Regions from separate parts of the Bradyrhizobium sp. HKCCYLRH2015 genome, predicted to be linked through region 2. Evidence: predicted binding sites of a transcription regulator. Region 2 holds the regulator's gene; each other region holds the start of a gene.
The links. The regulator LexA, encoded in region 2, represses DNA repair genes until DNA is damaged. The targets are predictions, from matches to a motif close to TGTTCNNNNTGTGTTCNG.
Positions count from the first base shown of each region.

Region 1: a site for LexA is predicted at 1,586-1,603, ahead of ACQR1H_RS05995 (ribonuclease T2 family protein). Genes of this name have one in related genera too.
Region 3: a site for LexA is predicted at 3,906-3,923, ahead of ACQR1H_RS17020 (PA0069 family radical SAM protein). Genes of this name have one in related genera too.
Region 4: a site for LexA is predicted at 2,657-2,674, ahead of recA (recombinase RecA). Genes of this name have one in related genera too.

Region 1 is NZ_JBNPUO010000002.1:413,050-420,351, forward strand. Features, by position in the region: gene ACQR1H_RS05990 (23S rRNA (adenine(2030)-N(6))-methyltransferase RlmJ) at 1-705, opposite strand, end outside; gene ACQR1H_RS05995 (ribonuclease T2 family protein) at 841-1,545, opposite strand; gene ACQR1H_RS06000 (hypothetical protein) at 1,678-2,136, opposite strand; gene ACQR1H_RS06005 (hypothetical protein) at 2,305-2,610, shown strand; gene ACQR1H_RS06010 (DUF3617 domain-containing protein) at 2,694-3,242, shown strand; gene ACQR1H_RS06015 (NAD(P)H-quinone oxidoreductase) at 3,289-4,281, opposite strand; gene ACQR1H_RS06020 (ABC transporter substrate-binding protein) at 4,300-5,505, opposite strand; gene ACQR1H_RS06025 (fumarylacetoacetate hydrolase family protein) at 5,588-6,439, opposite strand; gene ACQR1H_RS06030 (bifunctional 3-(3-hydroxy-phenyl)propionate/3-hydroxycinnamic acid hydroxylase) at 6,471-7,302, opposite strand, start outside.
Region 2 is NZ_JBNPUO010000014.1:1,051-8,352, forward strand. Features, by position in the region: gene ACQR1H_RS31125 (hypothetical protein) at 1-140, shown strand, start outside; gene ACQR1H_RS31130 (alpha/beta hydrolase) at 189-1,178, opposite strand; gene ACQR1H_RS31135 (MBL fold metallo-hydrolase) at 1,191-2,123, opposite strand; gene ACQR1H_RS31140 (LysR family transcriptional regulator) at 2,208-3,161, shown strand; gene ACQR1H_RS31145 (molybdopterin molybdotransferase MoeA) at 3,373-4,584, shown strand; gene lexA (transcriptional repressor LexA) at 4,790-5,488, shown strand; gene ACQR1H_RS31155 (hypothetical protein) at 5,779-6,219, shown strand; partial or broken gene ACQR1H_RS31160 (hypothetical protein) at 6,395-6,651, shown strand; partial or broken gene ACQR1H_RS31165 (ComEC/Rec2 family competence protein) at 6,606-7,302, opposite strand, start outside.
Region 3 is NZ_JBNPUO010000006.1:98,464-105,765, forward strand. Features, by position in the region: gene ACQR1H_RS17005 (glycosyltransferase family 39 protein) at 1-1,098, opposite strand, end outside; gene ACQR1H_RS17010 (ribonuclease HII) at 1,307-2,161, opposite strand; gene ACQR1H_RS17015 (VOC family protein) at 2,238-2,687, opposite strand; gene ACQR1H_RS17020 (PA0069 family radical SAM protein) at 2,706-3,884, opposite strand; gene ACQR1H_RS17025 (phosphoketolase family protein) at 4,073-6,490, shown strand; gene ACQR1H_RS17030 (hypothetical protein) at 6,597-7,302, shown strand, end outside.
Region 4 is NZ_JBNPUO010000005.1:59,741-67,042, forward strand. Features, by position in the region: gene ACQR1H_RS14320 (hypothetical protein) at 1,818-2,261, shown strand; gene ACQR1H_RS14325 (Lar family restriction alleviation protein) at 2,215-2,436, opposite strand; gene recA (recombinase RecA) at 2,766-3,854, shown strand; gene ACQR1H_RS14335 (DUF1835 domain-containing protein) at 4,148-5,227, shown strand; gene gcvP (aminomethyl-transferring glycine dehydrogenase) at 5,206-7,302, opposite strand, start outside.

The sequences.
Region 1 (7,302 bases), on a different contig from region 2:
CGGTGCAACACTGAACTCGACCCGCAGCACCTTGCCGGGCGGCTTGGCCGCGGCCGCGAGCGCCGCGATGCGATCGCTCAGCTCTTCGGTGGCGCGCCGGCTCTTGGCGGGGTACCACAGCACGTAGATACCAGTGGTCCATTTCGCGAAGGCCGCGGCAAAGCGGTCGGCGAGCCGCTCGAACTCATCCTTCGCCTCGAACGCCGGATCGATCAGCACCACGCCCCGGCGCTCGTTCGGCGGCACGAAGGCGGGCAGGGCGACCCAGCCGTCGAGATCGACGACGCGGGCCTGGGTGTCGCGGCGCAACTGATCGATCAGCTGCTTGCGGGGGATCGGCGCCAGCTCGCACAGGGTCATGCGGTCCTGCGGCCGCAGCAGCGCGCGCGCGATCAGCGGCGAGCCGGGATAGGCGACGAGCTCGGCCGTCGGATTGAACGATCGGACGATATCCAGATAGGGCTGGACCAGCGCATAGACCTGATCCGACAGCCGCGCCTGCAGCAGGCGGGCAATGCCGGTGAGGAACTCGCCGCTGCGGGTGGCCTCGTCGCCGGTGAGATCGTACAGGCCAGCGCCGGCATGGGTGTCGATCACCCGGAACGCAGCGGGCTTCTCCTGGAGGTAGACCAGGATGCGCGTCAGCACGATGTGCTTGATGACGTCGGCGAAGCCGCCGGCGTGAAAGGCGTGTCGGTAGTTCATGCCGTCCGGGTTACGCCGTTCCGTGTCAAAAGGGTACCCCGTCGATGCGCCGCATGCCCTTTCGGAGAGCCGCGGATCAGCGCCGCCGCAACAGGGCCGCAGGCCGACGCGCTGCGGTCGCCCGATTCGCCGTCGCTAGCCGCCGCGGACCGGCGGCATGTTGACCTCGTCGCGCCGGCAGGCCTGCCGGTCGATCTCGTCGCAATTGCGAAACTCGAGGTCCTTCGACAGGCAGATCCGGACCTCGCTCAGCCGGGTGCGATTGCAGGTGACGGCAATGCCCGATGTCGTGAGCTTGGGGTTGGCCTTGATGAAGGCTTCCTCAACCGCCGCCGGCGTCACTGTCTTGGCTTCCGCGAGATCGAGAAATTCCGGCGGGATCTTGATGGCGGCCCGCGCCTTGCGGATGGCTTCGAAATAGGCCTTCGCCGACATGCCGGCGCAGGTGCCGTGCTTGTCCCACTCGTTGTAGATCAGGCCTGGCGCCGGCATCAGGTCGAGCATCGAGGTCATGATGTTGCGCGGCAGGCGCGGCGCCGGCTGCTCGCAATATTCGGGGTAGCCGTTCTCGTATTGCGGCCACAGCCCGTGCACGACGAACGAGTAGGGCCGGCCGGTGCACTGTTGGGACCGGCTGCCGCGGCCGCCGCGCTCCTCCGCCTCGGCACAGTACGAGGGCGACCACGACAGCGAGAGAACGTAGAAGTCGAACGCGCCCGGCGCATTCTGGCGCCGGTCCTGCGCCGCGGCGGAGCCAGCCGCGAGCACACCGAGCAAGAGGGCAAAGCAGGCGATCGTTCTGGACAACAGGACGGCAGGTCGGCGCAGGCAATCGAACATGGCATACTCCCCGGACAATGCCAGGAGCCTACCAGTGCGCGGGAACATTTCAAGAACAAAAATGGCTGCCCCGAGGCAGCCATTGGTCAGCCGGCCGCTCGCGCGAGCGGGCGATGCGCCGGGAAAGGCGAATCAGGGCTTGGCGGCGCGGCAGGCCGGATTGAAGGCCCAGTTGCGATCGAGGCCGACGACGCAGAACTCGACGCCCTGGTCATAGCCGGCGAAGCCGCCATCCTCGATGATCGAGAAGTTGACGGTGCGCGCCTTGCCGTCGCTGATCATCACGCTGCCGGTGCAGAAGCGGCGCGGGATGTTGTCGGACTGCCAGGGCCGGAAGGCGATCTCGTGGACATTGGCGACGCCGGTGATCGTCAGCGAGGAATTCCAGAAGGTGCTCTCCTTGTCCTGGAATCGCGAGACGATGGTCGGAATGGCCGCCTCGCAAGGCGCGACCCGGCCGTCATATTTCGGACCGGACAGCCAGAAGTTCATCTCGAGCGGGTTGGCCGCCTGGACCGGCGCGGTCGCGACCGCGAGCAGCGCGCCGCATGCGGCACCGAACGTCTTGAAAGCTGAGCTGAAGTCGCGCATGGGCCGTCCGCAAGGCTGATCCGGGAGCGTGGACCGTGCCGCGGTGGCCACAGGAGGTCAAGTGCAACGCGGCAACACTCCACGATTAGTCCTGTTAACCCGGGGCCGGTGTTCTTTTCTTGACCGCACGGGACCTTTAGAATGGCAGGCCAGATCGAGGAGAATGCAATGCGGACGCTGATGGCCGGATTCGTGAAGACTGCAGGCCTCGTGGCCGCTGGGATGGTTCTGGTTGCCGCGTCCGCCCAGGCCGACGTGGTGCCGCCCTTCAAGGCCAACGACACCGGCGGCATCATCGCCTATCAGCTGGCCCAGACCACCGATGCGCGCCAGCTCGCGGTCGACCATTGCGCCTCCTACGGCAAGGTCGCGAAGTTCAGCGCCGTCGATGCGCGCTACGGCGGCTACGTCTCGTTCTCCTGCCGCTGGGTACCGTACGGCTCGGCGCAGCGGCCGCTGCGGACGCTCTACTGACCTTCCATCAACACCGTTCTCCTAATTGCCATCTTTTGGCGGCATTCGCTCTGGCATCGATCAACGAGCCGGAACGGGGGCACATGACCTGCACACGCATCGCAATCGGGCTGTTGGCCTGCTGCCTTCTGGGCGTGACCGCGAGCCATGAGGCTCGGGCCGTCGACCTGCCGGTGCGCAAGGCCGGCCTGTGGGAGCTGAAGATGATCAGATCCGGTGGTCAGCTGCCGGAGGCGACGATTCAGCACTGCACCGACGCGGCCACCGACAAGGAGATGAACAACTTCGCCTCTCCGATGGCGCAGCAGGTCTGCTCCAAGCAGGACATCCAGAAGACCGCGACCGGCTACGTCTCCGATTCGGTCTGCAATTTCGGCGGCATCAATACGACGTCGCATGCCGACATCACGGGCGATTTCAACTCGGCCTATACGGTGAAGACGATGTCGCGCGTCACGGGCGGCGCCGCCGGCACCGGGGTGAAGGACACCGCGATGACGATCGAGGCCAAGTGGCTCGGCGCCTGCAAGCCCGACCAGAAGCCCGGGGACATCGTGATGCCCGGCGGCATGAAGATGAACGTCAAGGACATGGCCAAGCTGAAGGCCCTGATCCCGGGCGTGAAGCAGTAGGCGGGCGCTCGTTGCGCGTGATGGGCGCAGCGACGTGGATCGTCGCTCATTCGCGGACGCAAAGCACGATCTTCCCGATGTGCCGGCCCGTCTCCATGCGGGCATGCGCAGCGGCCGCCTCGGACAGGCGATAGGTGCTGTCGATGTGCGGCCGAATGGCCGTTCCGAGAAGAGGCCAGATCCGCTGCCGCAGCTCGGTCGCGATCCGCCGCTTGAGATCGAGCGACGTCGACCGCAGGAACGCGCCGGTGATGCTGGCCCGGCGCGCCATCAGGCTGCGCAGCGGCACCGCCAGCTCCTTGCCCTGTCCAGCCGAGAGCTGGGCGATCCGTCCGCCCATCGCGAGCGCCGCAAGGTCCTGGGCGATGTAAGCGCCGGCGGAGGTGTCGAGGATGCAGTCGACCCCGCGCGTCCCCGTCGCCGCGCGGATCTGCTCGGCGAGATCGGGATCGGCATAGTCGAACACGGCGCTGCAGCCGAGCCTGAGTGCCAGGGCGCGCTTCTCCGCGGTGCCGGCGGTGGCCATGACGGGATGTCCCAGCGCGCGCAGCAGCTGGATCGCGATCGTGCCGACGCCGCTGCTGCCGCCGTGAATCAGGGTGGTCTCGCCGGGCGCCATGCGCATCAGCTCGAAGAAGTTGAACCAGGTCGTGAACAGCGCCTCGGGCAGGGCGGCGCCTTGGATCCAGTCGAGGCTGCTCGGCAGGTCCAGCGCAAGATGCTGATCGGTGGCGACGTATTGCGCGTATGAGCCGCCGTCGGTCAGCGCCATCACCGCTTGACCCAGCCGTTCCGGGGAAACGTCGGCGCCGCAGGCCACGATGCGCCCCGAGGCTTCCAATCCCGGTATGGGATTGGGCTCCCGCGACGGCCCGGCAGCGCGCTGGTTGCAGTCGTGACGGTTGATGCCGGCGGCGGCGACCTCGATCAGGACGTCGTCGGGGCCGAGCCGCGGGACCGGCCAGTCCTGTCGCTCCGACAGGACCTCCGGGCCGCCCGCGGCGGTGATGATGACGGCGCGCTGATCGTCCGGAATCATGTGTGGTCGCTCATGTGCTCACTTGCCGACCAGGCCGCACTTGCTGCGGTCGAGCGGACGAAACGCCTGATCGGGGGCGATCTTCGTCACCAGCTTGACGAAGTCCCAGGGGCCCTTCGATTCGGCGGGAGTCTTGACCTGGACGAGGTACAGGTCGTGCACCATGCGCTGGTCGTCGCGGATCTGACCGTGGTCCGCATAGGCGTCCGAGACCGGTGTGGATTTCATCTTCGCCATCACCGTTGCGCCGTCGTCGCTGTCCGCATCCTTCACCGCCTGCAGATAGTGCCGCACGGCCGAATAAACCCCGGCCTGGATCTGTGACGGCATCGCCTTGCGGCGCGCGTAGAACGCGTCGGAGAAGCGGCGCGCGGCGGGGGAGGCGTCCTCGAAGAAGCTGGTGACGATGAGATCGCCCTGCGTCGCCTTGAGGCCGATGGCTTCGATGTCGACGTTCTGGAACGACATCGGCACGATCTTCATCCCCTGGGCCGCAAGCCCGAATTCCTCGGCCTGCTTGATGGCGGTGGCATTGTCGCCGGCGACGTTGAGCGCCAGGATCTTGGCGCCGGAGGCCTGGGCCTGCAACAGGAACGAGCCGTAATCCGGCGTGCCGAGCTGCGCCTTGACGCTGCCGGCGACCGTGCCGCCGAGCTCGGCGATGCGGGCGCGCGCGGTCGCCTCGACCGAATGGCCGAACGCATAGTCGCCGGTGATGAAGAACCACGGCTCCTTGCTGGTCTGCATGATGCCCGAGACGACGGCGGTGGCGGTCGAATAGGCGTCGTGCGTCCATTGCACCGAGGTCGGCGCGCACGCCTCGTCGGTGAGCTGGTTGGCGCCGGCCCCCGAGACGAGGAAGATCCTGCCGTTGCTGCGCACCAGCTCCTGGACGCCGAGCGCCGCGCCGGAGCTGCCGCCGTCCGCGATCGCCTGCACGCCGTCCTGTTCGAACCAGCGCCGGGCGATCGCGACCGCGATATCCGGCTTGTTCTGGTGGTCCGCCTGAAGGATCTCGATCGGCCTGCCGTTGATGTTGCCGCCGAATTCCTCTGCGGCCATCCGTGCCGCTTCCACCGAGCCGGGCCCCATCGCGGTCGCAAAGATGCCGGTCATGTCGGTGAGCACGCCAATCCGGATGGCTTTCCCTTTGATGTCCGCCTGCGCGGATGAGCCTGCAAGCAGCAACAGCGCGGCGATGCCCGCTGTGAGACGTCGCGACATGATGATCCTCCCCGGATTCAACGACTTTGTTTGTTATGTCGTGTTTGGTTGGTGCGCCGCGCGGTTCCGCGAGGCGGAGACGTCAGGCCGCCGGTTCGGCGGCCACGGGATTGCGCAGTACGCCGATGCCCGAGATCTCGACCTCGACCGTATCGCCGGGCTTCATGAACAGTGGCGGGGTGCGCTTGAAGCCGACGCCTCCCGGCGTGCCGGTGACGATCACGTCGCCCGGCAGCAAGGTCATGATCTCCGAGCAATAGACGATCAGATCAGGCACGTCGGTGATGAGCAGGTCCGTGGTGGTCCGCTGCACGGTCTCGCCATTGAGGCGGGTCTGCAGCGTCAGCCTGGACGGGTCGGGAATTTCGTCGGCGGTGACGAGCCAGGGGCCGAACGCGCCGGACTGGTCGAAGGTCTTGCCCGACAGGAATTGCGACGTATGGCGCTGCCAGTCGCGGATGCTGCCTTCATTGTAGCAGGAATAGCCGGCGATGTGCGTGAGCGCGTCCTCGCGCCGGACATGCCGGCCGGCTGTCCCGATCACGAGCGCGAGCTCGCCCTCGTAGTCGAAATGATCGGAGACACCAGGGCGAACGATCGGTTGCAGATGTCCCACCTGGCTGGTCGGAAAGCGCGCGAACAGCGCCGGCTTCTCGGTGACGGTTCGCCCGGTCTCGGCGACGTGGTCGCGATAGTTCAGGCCGACGCAGATGATCTTGCCGGGATCGGGAATGACGGGCGCGAAGGCGATCGCGTCGAGCGGATAGTCGGCCGGTTCGGAGGCGAGCAGCGCGGCGGCGTCGCCGAGCGCATGGGCCTCAAGCAGCGCGCGCAGGCTCTTCGACGACAGCCGCCGGCCGAGGTCGACGACACCATCGCCTTTCACTACGCCGTAGCCCGCACGACCGTCGATGACAAAGGAAACCAGCTTCATACGTGAACCCTCTCAAAAGGAACGGAAACGCTCAGGTCGCGTTCGGCAGCGGTGCGAGGAAGGCGAGGCCTGACAACAGCACCGCGGGATCTTCGCCCGTGCGGACAGCGCCCAGGATGTAGCGGTCGGGGCGCATCAGCACGGCGTCGAAGCCGTGCTGATCGAGCCAGCCGTCGAGGCGGCCAGCTTCCTCGCCGCAGATGACGGCGACGTCAGCGGCCGTCAGGCGGGCATGATGCTGCTCGATCACTGCGGCACCGAGTCCTGACCGGCACAACAGCGCGAAGCGATAACCGATGCGGTCGTCGCTGCGGCCGAGATCGCGGCTGCGGAATTGCGGCGCCGGCTTTCCGGTCATGCTGCGATCGCCGCAGGCCAGGCCCGGGCCGAGCAGCGGCTTCTGCACGTCGAGCTTGAGCTGGCCGTCGCCCTGTGCCGTGCCGGTCGCGAGCGCCGACTCGACCGCCTTGGTGTTGATGAGTCCGCCCAGCCGGATCGCGAGCTCGATGAACTCGCGTACATGCGGCGCGCGCTCGCTTTGATAGGTGTCGAGAAGATCAGGCGTTGCCTTGCCGGCGATCACATGGGCCAGCTTCCACGCGAGGTTGGCTGCATCGCGAATGCCGGCACACATGCCTTGGCCAAGGAACGGCGGGGTCTGATGCGCGGAATCACCTGCGAGCAGCAACCGTCCGCTACGCCATTGCTGCGCCACCGCTGAGTGGAAGGTGTAGACAGCGGCGCGTTCGATCTCGGCCTCTGCGGGCCGGAGCCAGGGCGAGAGCAGCTCCCACACGCGCGCCGGCCGCGTGATCTCGGCGGCGTCTTCGTCAGGCTGAACCGTGATTTCCCAGCGTCGGCGG
Region 2 (7,302 bases):
GGTCGCAATGGACCGGCGTGACCTTCGATCGATCGGGTGAGATCGAGATCCCCTGTGCTCTCGTGCCTGTGCTCGCGTCGGTCGCGCACGACCATGCCGCCTATGTCGAGCCGAATGTCTGGATTCGACATCCGCTCTAACAGACCGCACGAAAGCCGTCCGCCCGTTGCAGATCGTCCGCGCCATGATCAACGCGCCGGCACGGCGCGTTCGTCGAGAAATCCGATCACTGCATCGAACGCCTGCTGTCGATTCCGTTCCATCAGGACCATGTGCGTGCCCTGGCCGATCTCGACCAGGCGCTTGTACGGCGCGCTCGCGAGTCGAACGAACAGGTCGTGCGCCATCTCGAAGCTGACATCCACATCCCATTCCGCCGAGAGCAGGAGAACCGGGCAGTTGATGCTGCCGGGATCATAGGTCGGCCTGGCCGCGGTCCAATGCGCGCGGACGTCCTGTACCGCGCCCGAGGGCGCGCGGATCGCGTCGGGGTACGGCGAGTCCGGATCGGTCGCGAGCGTCGCCTGCGCCCAGGTCTCGAACCAGCCGTCCGGAATCAGCTTGTCCCGCGCGTGCTCCGGAGCGGCGCCGCGCCATGCCGCCTCGAACGCGCGCGGGGTGACGATCCGATAGGCGCCGAGCGGTCCGCCGGCGTCGATGCGCAGCGGCTCGCTCGACAGCCAGAGCGGCGTCACCAGGATCAGCTTCTCGAGCTTCGCGTTCGCCGCGCTCGCGAACATGCCGGCGATCGTGGCGCCCCAGGACATGCCGAGCACATTGACGCGCGGGATATCGCGATGCCGGCGGATGAAATCCACTGCGGCAGAGAAATCGTCCACGGCGGTCCACGCATTGGCCAATGGAGAACCTTCCTCTGGCGCGCGCGACATCTCCGGCGGCCGGCTGGAGCCGCCGTAGCCGCGCGCGTCGACGGCCCAGACGTCGTAGCCGGCCTGCGCCAGCACATCCATGAAGGAGGCGCCATCGACCGCGACGTCGAACAGGCTCGCAGACGAAAAGGTGGCGCCGTGCATCATCACCAGCGTGCGCTCGGCCGAGAAGCGTTGCAGGTCGTGCCGGCGCTTGTTGATGAGCTGAAGCTGGACGTCGGACACCGGACCTTCGATCAGGCGGCGCTCGGAAACGATGCGCGAGGAGAACGTTGCATTATCGATCATGGCCATCTCGGATCAGGCGAAGTGCCAGGCAAACCGGTCGCCGTCGCGGCTGACGCGCCCGGCCGAGGACTCGGCGAAATGGGTGGTGAACACGAGGGAGCCGGTCTCCGCGGCATGGTTCATCGCCCATAGCCGTGAGGTCCGCGCCGCCTCCGGGAATTCGCAATAGACCGAATTCCAGTCCGGATGCGCGACCTGCATCGGATGATGCAGCACATCGCCCCAGAACAGCGCGCGCTCGCCACGCGAGCTGAAGCTGATGCAGGCGTGATCGATGCTGTGACCGGGGCTCGGCACAAAACGGAAGCCGTCGACGACCTCGCTGCCATCGACCGTGATCTCGCGCGCGAGGCCGGCCTCGACGATCGGCAGCACGCTGTCTTCGTAGACCCCCGGCATCGGTGGATGCAGCATGGGTCCGAGCCCGGCCGCGTCCCTGATCGCGGCGTTCGAGCCGTCGCCAGCCGAGAGGGCGGCGACATAGGCGCGCTCTCGGCCCGAGAAAACGTGCCGGGCGTTCGGAAACACCGGCATCCAGCGGCCATCGGCAAGCTGCGTATTCCAGCCCACGTGATCCGCATGCAAATGCGTCATCAGGACGAGGTCGACATCGTCGGGGGCGACGCCGGCCGCCCGCAATCGGTCGAGGAACGGCTCGTTCAGGCGATGCAGAACGGCCGCGCCGGGCCGCTCCTTGTCGTTGCCGGTGGCCGTGTCGATCAGCACCACGCGCTCCGGCGTCCGCACCAGCCAGCTATGGATGCTCAGGCGCAGCGATCCCGTGCGCGGATCGACCGATCCCGGCCCGAAACGGCCGCGTTCGCGGGCAATGCTGGCGGCGTCCACGCCTGGAAACAGAAACTCGCCCTCGACCGCATCGAGACCGATCTCGAAAATCCTGCTGATGGTGGCGTCCCCGACGCGATAGGTCGTGATGTCCTGCATGTTTGGCGGCCTCGATCCGAACGGTGATCTTGTCTGGGCCGAGATCTACGATTAGGTCATGCATTCCTCAAATCGATCCAACTCATGCAGTCCATCGATCATTTCGATCTTCGCTCCTTCGACCTCAATCTGCTGGTCGCGTTCGACGCGCTGATGCAGGAGCGCAGCGTGACACGCGCGGCGGCGCGCCTGAAGGTGGGGCAGCCGGCGATGAGCCATTCGCTGTCGACGCTTCGCGTGCTGCTGCAGGATGAGCTGTTCGTCCGCGTCGGCACGATCATGCAGCCGACCCCCAAGGCTGCGGTGCTGGCCGGACCGGTTCGGGCGGCGCTGGCCCAGATGCAGGCTGCGTTGCACGCCGCACCGGAGTTCGACCCAGCGACCGAGCAGCGCACCATCCGCTTGGGATTCTCGAGCGAGGTCGAGCTGCTGCTGATCCCCGAACTCACGGCGGAGCTGCGTCGAACGGCGCCCGGCGTGCGGCTTCTCAGCCGTCCGACCGAACGCAACGAGGTGCATCGTCTGCTCGACGAGGGCGCCTTGGATGTCGGCGTCGGCTGCTTCGAGGCGGTGGCGCTGCGGCACCGATCCCAGTTCCTGTTCGAGCAGGCGCTGAGCTGCGTCTACAATCCAAAGCGCATCGCGATGAAAACACCGATCGGCCTGGATGCCTATCTGTCGCTTCCGCACGCACTGGTGACGCTGACCAACAGCCTGCAGGGCTGCCTGGAGGCGGCGCTGGATGAGATCGGCACCGAGCTCAACGTGGTCTCGGCCTCCTCGGATTTCCTCAGCGTGCTGGCGACGGTGGCCGCGTCACCGGTGATCACCACGATCCCGACCCGGATGGCAAGGCTCTACGGACCCCGGTTTGGGCTGGCGCTCTGTCCGGCGCCGTTGAAGTTGCGGCTGCCGGCGGTCTCGATGGTCTGGCCGCTGCAGCTCGATCGTGACGCGGCATCGGTCTGGCTGCGGAACATGGTGGCGGACATCCTGCACACCACCGAGCGCGCCGCCTGTCGCGCGGCTGCCGGATAGCTCCGTCGGGACTCCGTGTGCACGTGAGCAGATCGCGACTGCCCCCCGGCATGATTGCAGAGTCTCTCGCGCGATCGTGAGGCGGCGGGCCACGCGACGCACCTTCAGACGATCGGAAAGCCGGGAGCGGCTTAGGCTCTTGGCCACCCCGTGCGCGTTCGGTTAGAAGGCGATTCAGTCGATCTGCCCGTCTTCGTCCGAAGGTAATCCCATGGCCCTGATGCCGGTCTCCGATGCGTTGTCCGCGGTGCTCGCCGGCACCGAGCCGCTGGCTGAGGAAATGGTCGGGCTGGACGAGGCCTATCACCGCATCCTGGCCCGCGACCTCGCGGCGCTGCGGACGCAGCCGCCCGAGGCGATGTCGGCGATGGATGGCTATGCGGTGCGCGCGGCCGACGCAGCCAAGGCCAAGGCGCGGCTGAAGGTGATCGGCGAGGTCGCGGCGGGACGGCCGTTCGATCGCGTGGTCGGGCCCGGCGAGGCGGCGCGGATCTTCACCGGCGGCGTTGTCCCCGCAGGCGCCGACGCGGTGGTGATCCAGGAGGACACGATCGCCGAGGACGGCCATGTCGTGATCACCGAGGCCGCGATCACAGGCCGGCACATCCGGCCGGCCGGCGTCGACTTCCACCAGGGCATGGTGCTGCTGAAGGCCGGGCGCCGGCTCAGCGACCGCGACCTATCCCTGGCGGCCAGCATGAATCATCCGGCGCTGCCGGTGCGGCGGCGGCCGAAGGTGGCGCTGCTCGCCACCGGCGACGAGCTGGTGATGCCGGGCTCGACGCCCGGCCCGGGGCAGATCGTCTATTCCAACGGCTACGCGCTGCGGGCGCTGGTGCGCAGCGAGGGCGCGACGCCGATCGATCTCGGCATCGCCGCGGATACGATGGCGGCGACGGTCGCTGGAATCCGGCGCGCCCGCGCGGCAGAGGCCGACGTCCTGATCACGACCGGCGGCGCCTCGGTCGGCGATCACGACCTGGTCAAGCAGGCGCTGGAGGCCGAGGGCGTCGAAATGGCGTTCTGGAAGATCGCGATGCGGCCGGGCAAGCCGATGATGCACGGACGGCTCGGCGACATCAGGGTGATCGGACTGCCCGGCAATCCGGTGTCGTCCTATGTCTGCGCCATCCTGTTCATGGTGCCGCTGATTCGGCGCCTGCTCGGCCGCGACGAGGCCGTGATGCCGCGCGAGACCGCCCTGCTCGGCCGCGAGTTGGGGGCGAACGATTCGCGCGAGGACTATCTGCGGGCGCAGCTCGAGGAGCGCGCCGACGGCACGCTGGTAGCCACCCCAGTGAGCCAGCAGGATTCGTCGCTGCTCGGGAACCTCGCGCTGTCGCAGGCGCTGGTGATCCGGCCGGCGTTTGCGCCGAAGGCGCCTGCCGGCAGCCCGTGCGAGATCCTGCGCCTGCCGAACTGAGCCGCTTCCCCGGTAAAGCCCGGTCCGTTCATCATATTTTTAGGATTGCGGAACACACATCGAACATATAGTGTCCGTTCATGATTTGTTTTTAGTATGTTGCGGGCGACGCGATGACGGTCCGACTCCAGGGCGCTCTCAGCCGGCTTGTGCTCAAGGCGCAGCTCCTGGACTCGGACAACAACAAACCGGGGACCAGGTCGAAATGCTGACGCGCAAACAGTACGAACTTCTGCGGTTCATCAACGAGCGGCTCAAGGAAGCCGGCGTGCCGCCGTCCTTCGACGAGATGAAGGATGCGCTCGATCTGCGTTCGAAGTCCGGCATTCATCGCCTGATCACGGCGCTCGAGGAGCGTGGCTTCATCCGCCGGCTGCCGAATCGCGCCCGCGCGATCGAGGTGATCAAGCTGCCCGAGCTGTCGCAGGCCGCGGGCAACCGTCGCGGCTTCACGCCGTCGGTGATCGAAGGCAATCTCGGCAAGGTGCGCACCAGCACTCCCGCGCTAGACGATGGCGAGCGCCCTGTCGCGGTGCCGGTGATGGGCCGCATCGCCGCCGGTACCCCGATCGAGGCGCTGCAGACGCGCAGCCACACCATCAGCGTGCCTGCCGACATGCTCGGCAACGGCGATCACTATGCGCTCGAGGTGCGCGGCGACTCGATGGTCGATGCCGGCATCCTCGACGGTGACATGGCGCTGATCCAGCGCAACGAGACCGCCGACACCGGCGACATCGTGGTGGCGCTGATCGACGATGAGGAAGCGACCTTGAAGCGCTTCCGCCGCCGCGGCGCATCGATCGCGCTCGAGCCGGCCAACACCGCCTACGAGGTGCGCATCCTGCCGCCGAACCGGGTGAAGATCCAAGGCAAGCTGGTCGGGCTGTACCGCAAGTACTGATCGCGAATGGGATCGGTCGATCGGCGGCGGGCGCACGCGCTGTCGCCGCCGAGCGAGAAGCCAGCCAAGCTGGAAGCAGCCAGCAAAATACGCCACACGCGAATGCACTTCATGATGTGCAGCGCGGCATGCTCAAACGCTTGTGATCGGCCGCGGGCACACGCGATGCAGATCAGCGCAGAATTGCCGCGAAGCGCGCGCTAACATCACCATCGATGTCCACTCTGATAGAGGCCTGCGCCTGTCCGGGGGGAGCGTGGGTCGGCTATCTCTCAACGAGGAGCGATCCGATGTGTGACTACAGCCTCCATGCGGTTGCGTCCCGTCCCGCCAAGGTCGGCGAGACGTTGATCTCGATGACCTTCCGTGGCACCGCCACCCGCGGCTTCGCGTTGGAGAGCGAGCCGACCGTCGCAGTCTGCATGCTGCCCGGCACCGAGTTGGCCTTCGCCGAGGACGTCCGCTACGACAGCCGCTGGCTCTGGACCCGGACGATCCGCGAGCGCGTCGCGAAGTTCAACAGCATCGAGACGCACATTCCCGATCGCCATCACGACGCGATCGAGTTCGCCGACGGCCGCCACGTGCTGGTGACCCAGCTCTGCGAGGGCCAGCGCGTCACCGTGCTGCAATTGCCGGTCAGCAAGCAGCCGGCAGAGCGCCGCCCGGACATCGCCGAGGACGTGCCGACGTCGCAGGCCACACCGATTCGCCGCATCAGCATCACCTGAGGGTCTGCGCGTCGGCATTTCTGTCGGTCGTGAGCGCGCTTTCGAAGGTGGGAGACTTGGTCAACTTGGGTTCTGCAAGCGCAAAGTCCTCTCGGGCGAATCTCACGCCCCGGCATCGCATCGGATAGGAACGACATCCCTCGGCCGGCATTGTTTGCCGGGGGAGCTTGCTGCCGTGGTCAACAAGATCGATTGGAACAAGGCCGGCCGATCACCGAGCCCGGCCGCTATATGCTTGCGTTCGGATGGCTGACGGTCACGGCTGATGACGTCGCCATCTGGCAACGCTATCCGGGTGCTGCGTTCACGCTGGTCGAAGGGCCCTCGCTGTTCGATGGACCAGACGACACCGAGTATCATCTCGGCACCTTCGAGCTGCCCGGCGCTCAATCCTGCTCGCCCTGCTCCGTCTCCGGCGGCGTCGCGTCCTGAAGCCGCGCGGCCGGCGCACGCGGCGTCAGCGTCGTGTCGAACTCGCCGGCCTCGGCGGGCGCCGGCCACCATGGGCGGTCGGTGCCGCCGGCACGCGCCGGCGTCACGGCGAAGCCTATGCCCTGCTGCACCAGCAACAAGGCGCCCTGCTGCCGCAGCCGCTCGCGATCGATCACGGCCGCCGCGCAGGATGACGGCGCGGCGCGCGCGGTGACGATCAGCGCGACACGGGCGCAATCGTCGGCGAGCGCCTCAGCGCGCAAGGTCATGGCGGCGAAGCGGCCGTCGGCCATCGCGACCACGCAGCCCGCCTCGTCGCAGGAGACGCCATCGGCGAGCGAGGCGTCCGCCGGCAGCCGGGCATCGGCGTCGGCCGCGAGCCACTCCTTGGTGGCGAACACATCCTTGCCGGCGCGCATCACATGCAGGCGTCCGTCACGGCCGCGCACCGCCACCGCGCGCCCATCGCCGGCGACCAGGACGTCGGGCAGCGGCGTCGCGGCCGCCCAGGCGGTGGCGGCCAAAAGCCCCATGGCGCCCAACCAGCGCAGCGGTGTGCGCAGCAGGCCGATCAGGATGACGCCCAGGCTGGCCAGGATCAGCGGGCCGATGCCGAAGGCCGGGATGCGCCCGACCGCGCCCGGCAGCGCC
Region 3 (7,302 bases), on a different contig from region 2:
GCTGCCCGCCGCGAGGATGGCGGGCGCGGCGACCGCAACCGCCCAGACCAGGCGCAGCAGCCGCTGCCGCCGCAGATAGATCAGATCGCCCGACGCGACCACCAGGGCAAGGCCGACCATGGTCAGGGTCACGGCAGTGCCGCCGTACACGGTCGGGAGGCCGAACAGAGCGGAGATCAGACTGCCCGCCAGCGCTGGTGCAATCGCGAAGCAATAGACGAAGTCGCGCGCGAGTGGCGGCACCGAGCGGCGATAGATGATCGGCGCATCGGTCTCGCCGCGATCGATCCAGCCGGCGTCGAGCAGCACCAGCAACAGCACGGCCGAGATCGCCAGCAGCAGTCCCCCCGCCAGCGCGAGCCAATGCCAGGCGCGCACCGAAAGCTCGGCGAGAACGGGCAGCGCCGGTAGGCCGACGCTGTCGGAACGCAGCACGAAAATGAGATAAGGCAGTGCCAGCGCCACCACCACAAGCAGCGCGAACAGCGGATCGAACGAGCGCAGCACGCGGCGGCCCTGCGCGGTCGAGACCACGAAGCCCGCGATCAGCAGCAGCAGGCCGGCGGCGGCCGGCGTGGTCAGCAGCAGCAGGCCGGCCTCGATCGACCAGGCAAACCAGGCGTTGCGCCGGCCCTCGCCGAGAATCCGCCAGCTATGGAGCAGCAGCAGCGCCCAGAGCGGACGCGCCAGCACCTCCGGACCGAATTCCAGCGTGGGCGCACCGAACGCGGTGATGGTCATGGTCAGCAGCACGGCGAGCACCGCCTGCTGGCCGCCGACGATCGCCGCCGCGAGGAGATACATCACCCACAGACTGAGCGCCGAGCACAGCACGGCCAGCACGTAGACGCCGAGCAGATGATCGCCGGCGAGGCGATAGGCGATGTCCGACAGCCAGAACGACAGTGGCGGGCCGAGATCGGTGCCGACCTGGTACTCGCGTCCGAACGCGATGGTGGTGGCAAGCTGGCCGGGCGGGCTGCGATAGAACAGCACGGCCACGCCGAGCCACATCAGGGCCTGGCACAGCACCACGATGACGACGACCAGCCGCGGCCTTGCGCGGATCAGTTCGACAACCAGGGACGTGAAACGCATGAACGGCTGGATCGCTTAGCTGGATCGCTGAGGACGTCGAAGAGGCCGGCAGAACCGTCCCTCATCCGCAGCAGCCTCGCTGTCCGACGCCCGCAATCGATACCGCATGATCGAGGCGCACAAGACCGCCCCCGCTGCGAGGAGTGACAATTCGTGCCGGTTCGCTATCTCAAGCTTTAAGACCGCGGCGCGATCGAGGCAACCAGCATCAGGCCCCGAGCGAGATTTCGGTGGACGTGACCACGGTCACCTCTGCGAAAAGGTCGGGCTCCGGCACCTCGGTCCAGGGCTGATGCTTGCGCCGGGCGGCGACGACCGGCGCAAACAGGCTGCGATGATGTACCGAGGGGCCGAGCCGGTCCAATGCGGCGAGGTGTTCGGGCACAGCATAGCCCTTGTGCTGCTCGAATCCGTAACCAGGGCAGTCCTGCGCCAGTGCGCACATCAGCCGGTCGCGCGTGACCTTGGCGACGATCGAGGCGGCCGCGATCGACATCACCAGACCATCGCCGCCGATCACCGCCTCGCACGCGCAATCGACGTCGATGCGGTCGCGACCGTCGACGAACACGTGCTTCGGCGCCTCGGGCAGCGCCCTCACGGCGCGAGACAGCGCCCACAGCGAGGCACGCAGGATGTTGTCGCGGTCGATTCGGGCCGGCGAGGCGACGGCCACCGCAAACGCAGACGTCTTGCAGATCTTGTCGAACAGCGCCTCGCGCTGCTCCGCGCTCAGCCGCTTGGAATCATCGAGCCCCTTCGGAATGCGCGCGGGATCGAGAATCACGGCAGCAGCGACCACCGGACCAGCCAGCGGCCCCCGTCCCGCCTCGTCGCAGCCCGCGACCGGCCAGATCCCCTGCTTCAGCAGCGCACGCTCCCGCCGGAAGCTCGGCGGCGCCACCGCGATGACGCCCTTGCCGAGCTTGGCGGCGGTCTTGCCCTTGGCGCTCTGCGGCGCAGGCTTGGTCCCGGCCTTTGCAGCGGCGCTCTTCGCCACGGCACCGCTGGCGGCCTTCGCCCTGCCCGGTTTCTTTGACTGATCGCGAATCATGGCCGGCATGGTGCGGAACGGCCCGCGGCGGTGCAACCCGAACGGACCTCAATTCCCCGCTATTCGCACCCTCTCCAGCAACCGGCTACGCCGGCAGATGCACCCGATCATCGTCGCCGACATCGATTCCCGGCGCCACCACCACTTCCCAGACATGACCGTCCGGATCGGCAAAATAGCCGCTGTAACCGCCATAGTCGGTCCGTTGCGCGAGCTTCAGCAGCAGCGCGCCCTTCTCCACTGCCGACGCGAGCGCCGCATCGACCTCAGCCTCCGAACGGCAGTTCCATGCCAGTGTCACGCCGCGGAATGCCTGCGGCCGCGGCGTGTCCGGCACACCCGCGTCGTGGGCGAGCGCGCTCCACGGGTACAGCGCCAGCACCGTCCCGCCAGTGTCGAAGAATGCCACTTCCTCGCCGGTCGCGCGGAATTTTCTGACGAAGCCGAGCGATGCATAGAAGGCGATGCTCCGCCGCATCTCGGATACACCGAGTGTGATGACGGTGAACCGCGGGATAACCGCACCTGCACTCATCGCGCCACCTCCACACAGTCAGAACAGGCTGAGCTGCTGCCCGCCGCCCTTCGGCCGGACGAAATGATCGGTCGTCAGCTTGGTCCGGCGCTTGTTCAGCCCAAGCTTTTCGCAGGCGATCTCGAAGCGGCGGCCGATCATCCAGGCCATCGGACCCGTGCCCTTCATCCGCGTGCCCCATTGCGAGTCGTAATCGCGGCCGCCGCGCATGTCGCGGATCAGGGTGAAGACGTGGCGGTAGCGGTCGGGATAATGCTCGAGCAGCCATTCGCGGAACAGGTCGCGCACCTCCAGCGGCAGCCGCAGCAACACATAGGAGGCTTCCTTGACCCCGGCATGGGCGGCGGCATCGAGGATGCGCTCGATCTCGCTGTCATTGAGCGCGGGGATCACCGGCGCCACCATCACCGTCGTCGGGATGCCGGCCTTGGACAGCGCCTGCAACGCCTCCAGCCGCTTCGATGGCGTCGAGGCCCGCGGCTCCATAGTGCGCGCCAGCTTCGGATCCAGCGTGGTCACTGATATCGCGACCTTCGCCAGGTTCTTCTTGGCCATCCGCGCCAGGATGTCGGCATCACGCATCACCAGCGCCGACTTCGTGACGATCCCGACGGGATGGCCAACCTTTTCCAGCACCTCGAGGATGCCGCGCATGATCTTCCGCTCGCGCTCGATCGGCTGGTAGGGATCGGTGTTGGTCCCGATCGCGATCATCCGCGGCTCGTAGCCGCTGGCCGCGAGCTCCTTCTCCAGGAGCGCGGGCGCATCCGGCTTCACGAACAGCTTGGATTCGAAGTCGAGGCCAGGCGACAGCCCGAGAAACGCATGGGTCGGCCGCGCGAAGCAGTAGACACAGCCGTGCTCGCAGCCGCGATACGGATTGATCGAGCGATCGAAACCGATGTCTGGCGAGTCGTTGCGGGTGATGACCTTGCGCGAGGTATCGGTCGCGACCGTGGTCTTGAACGGCGGCAGATCTTCGAGGCTCTGCCAGCCGTCGTCGAAGACAACGCGCGCCTCCGCCTCGTAGCGGCCGCTCGCATTGGATTGTGCACCCCGGCCGCGGCGCCGGCCCCGTTCGATGGCGACCGCGAGTTCCGGGAAGTCCTTGTCAGGACCGAAAGAAGGCGCGCCCGCCGGCTCGGAGGGCACCGGGACCGGCGGGCGCTTGAGGGCATGTGAAGATGCTCGGCTCATGGCCAAGACATAGCACACAAAAAGAACATTACAAGAACAAAAGAGAACATCTGCGTGGTGGTTCTGAGCCGGCGCAAGGCCAACCATCACATTCCCGTTCTATCCTCGCAGCGCACTGGAACGGGACGGTGCGGCGTTACTCTAATGCACTCTCCCGCGGGCGCGAAGCGGACGGCAAGCGAGGTTACATGAACATCACGTCTTCCCACCAGACGATCCCGGCCGATGATCTCGACCTGCTCGACCGCTACTGGCGTGCGGCCAATTATCTCTCGGTCGGGCAGATCTATCTGCTCGACAACCCGCTGCTGCGCGAGCCGCTGAAAGCGGAGCACGTCAAGCCGCGCCTGCTCGGCCACTGGGGGACGACGCCCGGACTGAATTTCATCTACGCCCATCTCAATCGCGCCATCCAGGCCCAGGATCTCAGCGTCATCTATATCTGCGGTCCCGGCCATGGCGGTCCGGGCATGGTCGCAAACACCTATCTCGAAGGCACATACAGCGAGATCTATCCGGATATCACGGGCGATGCCGATGGCCTGCGCAAGCTGTTCCGGCAGTTCTCCTTCCCTGGCGGCATTCCGAGCCATGCGGCGCCGGAAACGCCGGGCTCGATCCATGAAGGCGGCGAGCTCGGCTACGCGCTGGTGCACGCCTATGGCGCGGCGTTCGATAATCCCGATCTGATCGTGGCCTGCGTGGTCGGCGACGGCGAGGCCGAGACCGGCCCGCTCGCCGCGTCCTGGCATTCGAACAAGTTCCTGAACCCGGCCCATGACGGCGCGGTGCTGCCGATCCTGCATCTCAACGGCTACAAGATCGCCAATCCCACCGTGCTCGGCCGCATGGGCGACGCCGAGCTCAAATGCCTGTTCGAAGGTTACGGTTATGAGCCGCTGTTCGTCGAAGGCGCCGAGCCCAAGGCGATGCATCGGCAGATGGCGGACGCGCTCGATGTCGCGCTCGCAAGCATCCGCTCGATCCAGCAGAATGCGCGTCAGCCGGATGCAACGATCCAACGGCCGCGCTGGCCGATGATCGTGCTGCGCAGCCCGAAGGGCTGGACGGGCCCGAAGGAGGTCGACGGCCTCAAGGTCGAAGGTTTCTGGCGTGCCCACCAGGTGCCGATCGCCAATCCGCGCGGCAAGCCGGAGCATCTCGCGCTGCTCGAAGCCTGGCTGAAGAGCTACGAGCCGGACACATTGTTCGACGCGCAGGGCCGGCTGATGCCGGAGCTGCAGGCGCTGGCGCCGAAGGGCGCGCGGCGCATGGGCGCCAACCCGCACGCCAATGGCGGCTTGCTCAAGCGTGAGCTCAAGCTCCCAAACTACCAGCATTTTGCGGTCGACGTGTCCTCTCCGGGCCAGACCATCGCTGAAGCCACGCGCGAACTCGGCAAGTTCCTGCGCGACGTGATCACGCTGAATGCAGAGACACGCAACTTCCGCATCATGGGCCCGGACGAAACCGCCTCGAACCGGCTCGATGCCGTGTTCGAGGTCACCGAGCGGGTGTGGATGGAGGGCATCGAGCCCTACGACGTCCACCTCGCCCATGACGGCCGCGTCATGGAGGTGCTGAGCGAGCACCTCTGCCAGGGCTGGCTGGAAGGCTATCTGCTCACCGGCCGCCACGGCCTGTTCTCCTGCTACGAGGCGTTCATCCACATCGTCGATTCGATGTTCAACCAGCACGCCAAATGGCTGAAAGTGTCACGCGAGCTGCCGTGGCGGCGCCCGGTCGCGTCGCTGAACTATCTCCTGACCTCGCATGTCTGGCGGCAGGACCATAACGGCTTCAGCCACCAGGATCCAGGCTTCGTCGACCTCGTCGCCAACAAGAAGGCGGACATCGTCCGCATCTACTTCCCGCCGGACGCCAACACGCTGCTGTGGATCGCCGACCACTGCCTGCGCACCTATGACCGCATCAACGTCATCGTCGCCGGCAAGCAGCCTGCGCCGCAATGGCTGTCGATGCAGGATGCGGCCATCCATTGCGACGCCGGCATCGGCATCTGGTCGTGGGCCGGCACCGAGCCCGCCGACGAGGAGCCCGACGTGGTGATGGCCTGCGCCGGAGACGTCCCGACTTTGGAAACGCTCGCTGCCGTCGATCTGCTGCGCAAGGAATTGCCCGACCTCAAGATCCGCGTCGTCAACGTCGTTGACCTCATGACCCTGCAGCCGAAGCAGGACCATCCGCACGGCCTCAGCGACCGCGACTTCGACAGCCTGTTCACGACCGACAAGCCGGTGATCTTCGCCTATCACGGCTATCCGTATCTCATCCATCGTCTCACCTACAGCCGCACCAACCATGCCGGCATGCACGTGCGCGGCTTCATCGAGGAAGGCACCACGACGACTCCGTTCGACATGGTCGTGCTCAACGAGCTCGACCGTTTCCACCTCGCCATCGAGGCGATCGAGCGCGTGCCCGGCCTCAGTGTGTCGGCGGCCCATGTGAAGCAGAAATTCCGCGACGCACTGATCGAGCATGCCCGCTACATCCGGGCGCATGGCGAGGACATGCCCGAGATCCGCGACTGGGTCTGGCCGAACAGCACCGGCGGCACCACGCCGACACAGGCAGGCGACTGACGTCGCCCGCACACCTTGTGTGACGGTTCGATGAATGATCCAACGCAAGGACTTGCGTGCGGTGCTGAGGCACGGTGACGGCATCGGAAACCTGATCGACGCCGTCATGAAATCCCAGATCATCAAGGAGCTCGGCGAAGCCGACATCCTGCTGCCGTCACTGATTGCCGACGGTCTCGCTGCCAACGACCGTGTCAAGGTGCGCATGAGCGCGCTGCAGGCCGCCGCCCAGCACGCTCAGGCGCCGGAACAGCGGCCGACCGATCTCTCGACCGAGTGCCGCGCCGCGCGCATCGCACCGGCTGATCTCGCGAGCCTGATCGGCGGCGCGCATCGCACCGCGACCGGACGCCTTGCCGCTCCCGGTCTCGCCGCGCTGATCGGTGATATCGAAAACGATACGCGCGCGATGATCCGCGCGGTCAACGCCGGACGAAGCTCCGAGGGCCAGTCTGCCGAACGCCGGCTCGGCACGATGCAACGCGCGGGCCTGCTGACGATAGGCGACGAAATCGATTTCACGCGCGTCGCGCGTCTGACTGGCGCCCAGGAAGAAGCGGACAGCCTGCACCGGCTGGTGATGGATCTCCACAAGGCGCTCAACCGCATCGCCGCCGACTGCGCCGAGGACACGCTCGACGGAGCTCATGTGTACGGGCTCGCCGCTGACGACAAGCCCGCTGTCGTCGCCTTCATGCGTGGGCTCAACGCGACGCGCGCACTCAAGTTCGACCATCCCGGCCTGGACACGATGGCGACCCGCGCCGGCGAACGCCTCCTAATCCAGAACGACATCGGCACCACCGATGCGC
Region 4 (7,302 bases), on a different contig from region 2:
GCCGTTGGTGATGTGCGGCGCAACCGGGCACAGCGAAGGCCGACGAATGAGCCTCGGACCGCCGCGGTCCGAGGCTCGGCGTCAACGTCGTAGCTTCCCAGCAAGGGCAGTTCGGCAATGACACAATTAAATTAGTACGAAACCTGTCGGCGTGCCTTGCGTCAGATCAAGGTTGCAATCTCGATCAACCGCCGCGGGACGCACTTGGCTGCGGTCGAAGATCCGTTCCGGCACGACTGTCAGTCGGTAGGCAATCTGCGTCGCGCCGTCGACCATTTCCAGGAGTTCGTCGCAGGCCGGACAACGCCTCTCTCCCGTGGCGCCTTGCTGCGAGTGAAGCTCGATCCTTTGAAGGCCGGCCCTGCAGGACGGACACGTCACGTCATCTCTTGTCATCGCCGATATGAAGCGCAGCGCCCGCAATCCGTTCCCCGACATCACGACAATGACGGAGGGAGATGCATCCCGAGCGGAGCTATCAACGTCGAAAGCCCCGGACGTCGTCCGGGGCTTTCTTTCGGCGCGGATGGTTTCAGGGCCGTGCGCCTACGGGTGACGGAGCCTGCAAATGTTGGAGCTGGCAGGCTGCAAGGGATCGGTCGACGCCGCATCACTGACAATACATCACGGACAATACGGGTCAGCCATCATCGCAACGAACAAACAAATCCGGGGCTGATCAAAAATTTGCTCAGACGTACGACAACCGCGATCCTATAACGCAACCCAAAGTTTATGACAATGGTTTGTGGCTTGAAGATGTCGTGAGCGCCGGCGTGCCGCGTGATGCGGATCACGCGGGTCTTGTCCGGGCCATTCCTCAGGCCGGCATCAGGAGCTGCGCGAATGGCGCGCTAGCCCATCCTCGGGCATGGTCCGACACAGGGGCGTTCGAGGTTCGTCGTTTCATCTGTCGCTCGTCATATGGCGGTCGTCGAGCTGCTCGGATGCCGCTTGGTGCGGAACTTCATGGCCGGACTCTGCTTGCAGGGCGGCTGCACATCTGCATCGAAATCGTGCGTCTGCACGCACGATGAGCCGAACAAAAGCAGAAGAGGCGAGGGAACTTCGTTCTTCTCAGGAGAACCACGGACCGTGCGATCTACGCACGCGTGTAGGAGTTTGGTAGTTTCAAGGAAAAGTCTTGACGAGCTCGATCGGTCCGACGATCGCGGCATTGAAGTCGGCGAGGTCAGAGTGGGGTGTACTGGTCGCGCTTCCATGTTGGGATGGCTCGACGCCGTTATGCTTATTCCCCGAAGCGCCAACAGTTCGTCCAGCTACAGGTGACCGATGCGGATGCTGACCATCGTCCACACCCCACACTTTAGCGCATGATGGTGGTGCGCATGGATGGTCAGGCGATAAGTGGAACGGATGCTCTTCTCTCGCGATACGCGCATGGTGGTGATTGCAATTTGCGGGCACGAACAATTTTTAGCTGAGCATCGGATCCCGCATCCGATCGGTGAGAACGTTCGGAGTACGAAGCGGCGACCGTATTTAAATACCGCAAATTAGTCGCGAGTAGTTAGGCTCATGCTCTCCTATCAAACTCGTCAATTTGTAATTGCGGCCTTCTCTTGAAAGAGCCTAAGCTGTGGCAATGTTTCGAAGTATCCGAAGTTGTTATTCTGCATATATTGGTCGGGGGTACTATGGAAGGATTTAGTGAGTTTGAATCATTGAGATGGCAAATCGAAGCTAGGTCGCGTATTCAGAAGCTATTATTTAAGATTTGCTGTTTTCTAGAGCGATATTCGGAATTTCCAAGTGAAGCCGAAGCGCGAGATGACTACTGGGGAAGGATGGCGTGGATGGTCGACGCTTCGTTCTCCCTTTGGCGTTCAGCCTTTCTTACGGATGTCTCCCGTGACCGCAAGATCGTTTTCGAGCATATGAAGGAATTCGTTAGAAAGGTTCTCGAGCAGAATGCGATAACATTTGCTGATGATCATAGGCTTCGTGCTTTGGCAGTGGGGTATTACAACGCCAACGCTCGATATCGAATTGAACGCTTATACGAGAACCACCCAGAACTGCTCGATATCCCAGCGGTGGCGAAAGTCAGCGAACTTTCCGGTCGGGATCTCGCGAAGGAAGACCAAGCGGTTCTTTGGGACTTCTATTTCAACGCGCTTGAGCAGACGTTCGATTGGTTTGAAAGTAGCTGGATCAAAGTGATGCGGCCGGGAAACGCTAAAAAGCAAGATCCTAACGTCGTCGGCGATTCCAAAGCAGAGCAGCATCCTTCTCAGTAGGCCCGACTACACTTGGATGTACGTAGCATTCCTGCGCTGTGCAAGCGATGGATACGCCTTGGCCTGATGCCGCGCTGACTTCCGGCGGTTCCCCACAAAAAGGACAATCTAAAACCAATATGTTCGTTGCGCGCCGACTGTTGATCGTACGAAAATCCTGCAAGGCTACGGTCATGGCGAGGTCCTCTACAAGTTAACGCCAACGTTTCGCGAAGCGTTCCAGATGTTGGATGCCAACTCCTGACCAAAAGATAATAGAAGACAGTGACTTTGTTCAGAATGCGCCCCAACGCTACCAATTTCGAGAATCTTAGCAAGAGGGGGGTGCTAGCAAAAAACTCAAGGTTTAGTGGTGCCAAAAAGCGGAAGGTTCGGTGGCAGGCCGGGAAAAGCAAAAGAACATATTGCGAACAAAGAACGGATGGAGTACATTCACCTCAAGATTGCTGGCCGACCTCGTTAACCGTTTGTCCATCTCGCGAATCCCCGCCATAAGGAGCGCCAATGTCCGCCACCGCCCTGCGTATCGTCGAAGGTTCCTCAATGGATAAGAGTAAGGCGCTCTCTGCTGCGCTGTCCCAGATCGAACGTCAGTTCGGCAAGGGCTCGGTGATGAAGCTGGGCAAGAACGACCGCTCGATGGATGTCGAGACGGTGTCGACCGGCTCGCTCGGGCTCGACATCGCGTTGGGGATCGGTGGGCTGCCGAAAGGGCGCATCGTCGAGATCTACGGTCCGGAATCCTCGGGCAAGACCACGCTGGCGCTGCACACGGTGGCGGAAGCGCAGAAGAAGGGCGGCATCTGTGCCTTCATCGATGCCGAGCATGCGCTCGATCCGGTCTATGCGCGCAAGCTGGGCGTCAACATCGATGAGCTCCTGATCTCACAGCCGGATACGGGTGAGCAGGCGCTGGAGATCTGCGACACCCTGGTGCGTTCCGGTGCGGTCGACGTGCTGGTGGTCGACTCGGTGGCGGCGCTGGTGCCGAAGGCCGAGCTCGAAGGCGAGATGGGCGAGTCGCTGCCGGGCCTGCAGGCCCGCCTGATGAGCCAGGCTCTGCGCAAGCTGACGGCCTCGATCAACAAGTCCAACACGATGGTGATCTTCATCAACCAGATCCGCATGAAGATCGGTGTGATGTACGGCTCGCCGGAGACCACCACCGGCGGCAATGCGCTGAAATTCTATGCCTCGGTCCGCCTCGACATCCGCCGCATCGGCGCGATCAAGGAGCGCGACGAGGTGATCGGCAATTCCACCCGTGTGAAGGTGGTGAAGAACAAGCTGGCGCCGCCGTTCAAGCAGGTCGAGTTCGACATCATGTATGGCGAGGGCGTCTCCAAGATGGGCGAGATCCTCGATCTCGGCGTCAAGGCCGGCATCGTTGAGAAGTCCGGCGCCTGGTTCTCTTACGATAGCCAGCGTCTCGGGCAGGGACGTGAGAATTCGAAATCGTTCCTCAAGACCAATCCGGACATGACCGCCAAGATCGAAGCCGCGATCCGCCAGAACTCCGGCCTGATCGCCGAGCAGATCCTGGCCGGCAATGCCGAGCGCGACGCCGACGGCGAGGAGCCGGCGGAGGAGTAGAGCTACGACGGCGGCGGGTGCCATGGACGTCGTGTTGCCGACGTTCCGGCGCCCGTTTGCAGAAGTGTGGTGTTCTGCCGAAATCTGCGTTGCTGCATGACCAATGCAGTGAGCCCGGGTTTCTGAGCGCCGGATACGATCTTCAGCGCGAATAGTCGAAAGCGTGCGGGCGGACGAGCGGACCGGATCCGCGCGGCGGCACCAACATTTCCGGCGCCGGTCCTGGGCGCCGGGAGCCGATCGCGAACGTGTTGATAGCCTTGAGCCAATCAGGTCGTGCCGGAGCCAACAGCATGACGCGTTTGATTCTAGCGGCCGATGATCCCAGCGCCGGAGCGCTTCGGAGGGGCGGCTTTGCCGACCTGGTGGTGCCAATTCTCCATCGTTTCGTGTGGGGACCGCTGCCATCCGATGCCGAATTATCGGCTTATCTCGTCCAGCGCACCGTGCGACGGAAGCGGGGGCATTGGTTGGATTTCGCCTCGCGCGTCGACTTCATGGCGGTCGGCGGGCGGAGTCAGAGTTTTCTCGAACTTGTCGACCGTTGCGATAGCGTCGAACTGTGGATGGGGACCCGTCCGAACGATCAGTTGGTGCTGATCTGGCTCTTGGATTATCTGCGCGATTACGCCGAGATCGCGACGAAGATCGTGTTGCGACACCTCGATGCGCCAGTCTTCGACGCCTTGGCCAGACAACCCGCCGGCCGGACCATTGCCGGCGTAGCGCTCGCGCGTGAGCATCTCGACCTGGGCCACCTGGCATGGCAGGCGTTTCGAACGCCGACGCCGCAAGCCTGGTTCGATCTGTTGAAGCAGGATCTCAGTGCACTGCCGCAGCTTCGCCGCTGCGTGCAGGAGATGCTCGATGAGCTTCCCAGTGTTGCCACGGGCCTGGGAGCATCGGAACTGCGAATCCTCGAATTACTGTCAGCCGGCTATCAGCACCCCTTCGACCTGTTGCCGCATCATCGGGATCGCTTTCAACGCCGCGTCTATGACTATTGGGAGGGAGGCACGTTGCTTGACGGTCTGGCACTCGCGCCGGTGCCGGCAATTTCGGGCCTCGACGAATGGCCGTTCTCGGTCGAGATGCACGACAGCCGTGAACGCCTCGAGCGCTACAAGGCCAGCAGGCTGTCGCTGACGCCGCTCGGCAAGGCAATCCTCGCCGGCGAGGAGGATTTCAGCAGCCATAATCCGATCCGGCGCTGGTGGGGCGGCACCGAATTGATCAACGCCAATCTCTGGCGTTGGCATGCGGTGCTCATCGCTCCGGATCCGGGCTCGTCTGACGTCATTGTTTGCCGCGAGCCGTGGCGCCCGATCGCTCGGAACATGCGTGAGGAAGCTTACTCCGCCGCCTGGGCGTAGTCCGCCACCGGCGGGCAGGAGCACACCAGATTGCGGTCGCCGTAGACGTTGTCGACGCGGCCGACCGGGCACCAGTACTTGTCGGTGCGCGAGGTGCCCGCGGGGAAGCAACCCTCGCTGCGGCGGTAGGCCCTGTTCCAATCGTCGTCGGCGATGTCGTGCACCGTGTGCGGCGCGTGGCGCAGCGGCGAGGCCTCGATTCCGAAGCGGCCCTGCTCGACCTCGGCGATCTCCTTGCGGATCGCGATCATAGCGTCGCAGAAGCGGTCGAGCTCAGCCTTGGACTCCGATTCCGTCGGCTCGATCATCAGGGTGCCCGCCACCGGGAAGCTCATAGTCGGCGCGTGGAAGCCGTAGTCGATCAGCCGCTTGGCGATGTCGTCGACGGTGACGCCGCTGCTCTGCTTGAGCGGCCGCGGGTCGATGATGCATTCATGCGCGACGCGGCCGCGCTCATTGCGGTAGAGCACCGGGAAATGCGCATCGAGCCGCGCCGCGACGTAGTTGGCGTTGAGGATCGCAATCTCGGTGGCGCGGGTCAGGCCGTCGCCGCCCATCAGCAGCATGTAGATGTAGGAGATGGTCAGGATCGAGGCCGAGCCGTAGGGGGCGGCCGAGACCGGCCCGATCGGATGCGCGCTCGCGCCGTCGGTCGCTGGGTGACCGGGCAGGAAGGGCGCCAGATGCGCCTTCACGCCGATCGGGCCCATGCCAGGGCCGCCGCCGCCATGCGGAATGCAGAACGTCTTGTGCAGGTTGAAATGGCTGACATCGGCGCCGTAATCGCCGGGTCTGGAGAGGCCGACCTGCGCATTGAGGTTGGCGCCGTCGAGATAGACCTGTCCGCCGTGGGCATGGACGATGTCGCAGATGTCACGGATGTGCTCCTCGAACACGCCATGCGTCGAGGGATAGGTGATCATGATGGCGGCGAGCTTGGCGCTATGCACTTCCGCCTTGGCCGTGAGATCGGCGAGATCGACATTGCCGCCTGCATCGCAGCCGACCACGACCACCTCCATGCCGGCCATATGCGCGGAGGCGGGGTTGGTGCCGTGAGCGGACGAGGGAATCAGGCAGATCGTGCGGTGGCCCTCGCCACGCGCGGCATGGTAGCCCCGAATGGCCAGAAGCCCGGCATATTCGCCCTGCGCGCCCGAGTTCGGCTGCAGCGACACGGCGTCATAGCCGGAGATGCGGCACAGCCAGTCGGTCAGATCGGCGAACATCGTGTGATAGCCGGCCGCCTGCGCGCGCGGCACGAACGGGTGCAGGCTGGAAAATTCCGGCCAGGTCAGCGGGATCATCTCGGTGGTCGCGTTCAGCTTCATCGTGCACGAGCCAAGCGGAATCATCGCACGATCGAGCGCGAGGTCGCGGTCCGCAAGCTTGCGCAAATAGCGCAGCATCTCGGTCTCGGAGCGATGCGCGTGGAACACCGGATGCGCGAGGTACGGCCGCTGCCGCTTGAGCTCGGCCGGCAGCGCCTCGCGGGCTTCCGCCTCGATCGTCGTGTAGGAGAGGTCGCCGCCGAATGCGCGCCAGACGGCTTCGACGATATCGGCCGTCGTGGTCTCATCGAGTGCGATCCGCAGCCTGCTGCCGTCGCGGCCGAGATTGATCCGCTCGCCTTCGGCGCGGGCGATGATCGACTCGGACTTGGCGCCGGCCTCGACAGTGAGCGTGTCGAAGAAGGTCTCGCTTTCCGGCGCAAAGCCGAGCTTGCGCAGCCCCGCAGCCAGCACCGCAGTCCGCCGATGCGCGGTACGGGCGATCGCCTTCAGCCCGTCCGGGCCATGATAGACCGCATACATCGCGGCGATCACCGCCAGCAGCACCTGCGCGGTGCAGATGTTCGACGTTGCCTTCTCGCGCCTGATGTGCTGCTCGCGGGTCTGCAGCGCCAGCCGATAGGCGGGGGCACCGCGCGAATCGACGGACAGGCCGACAATGCGGCCGGGCAGGGAGCGCTTCAGCGCATCGCGCACCGCCATGTAGGCGGCATGCGGACCGCCATAGCCCATCGGCACGCCGAAGCGCTGCGCCGAGCCGATCGCGATGTCGGCGCCGAGTTC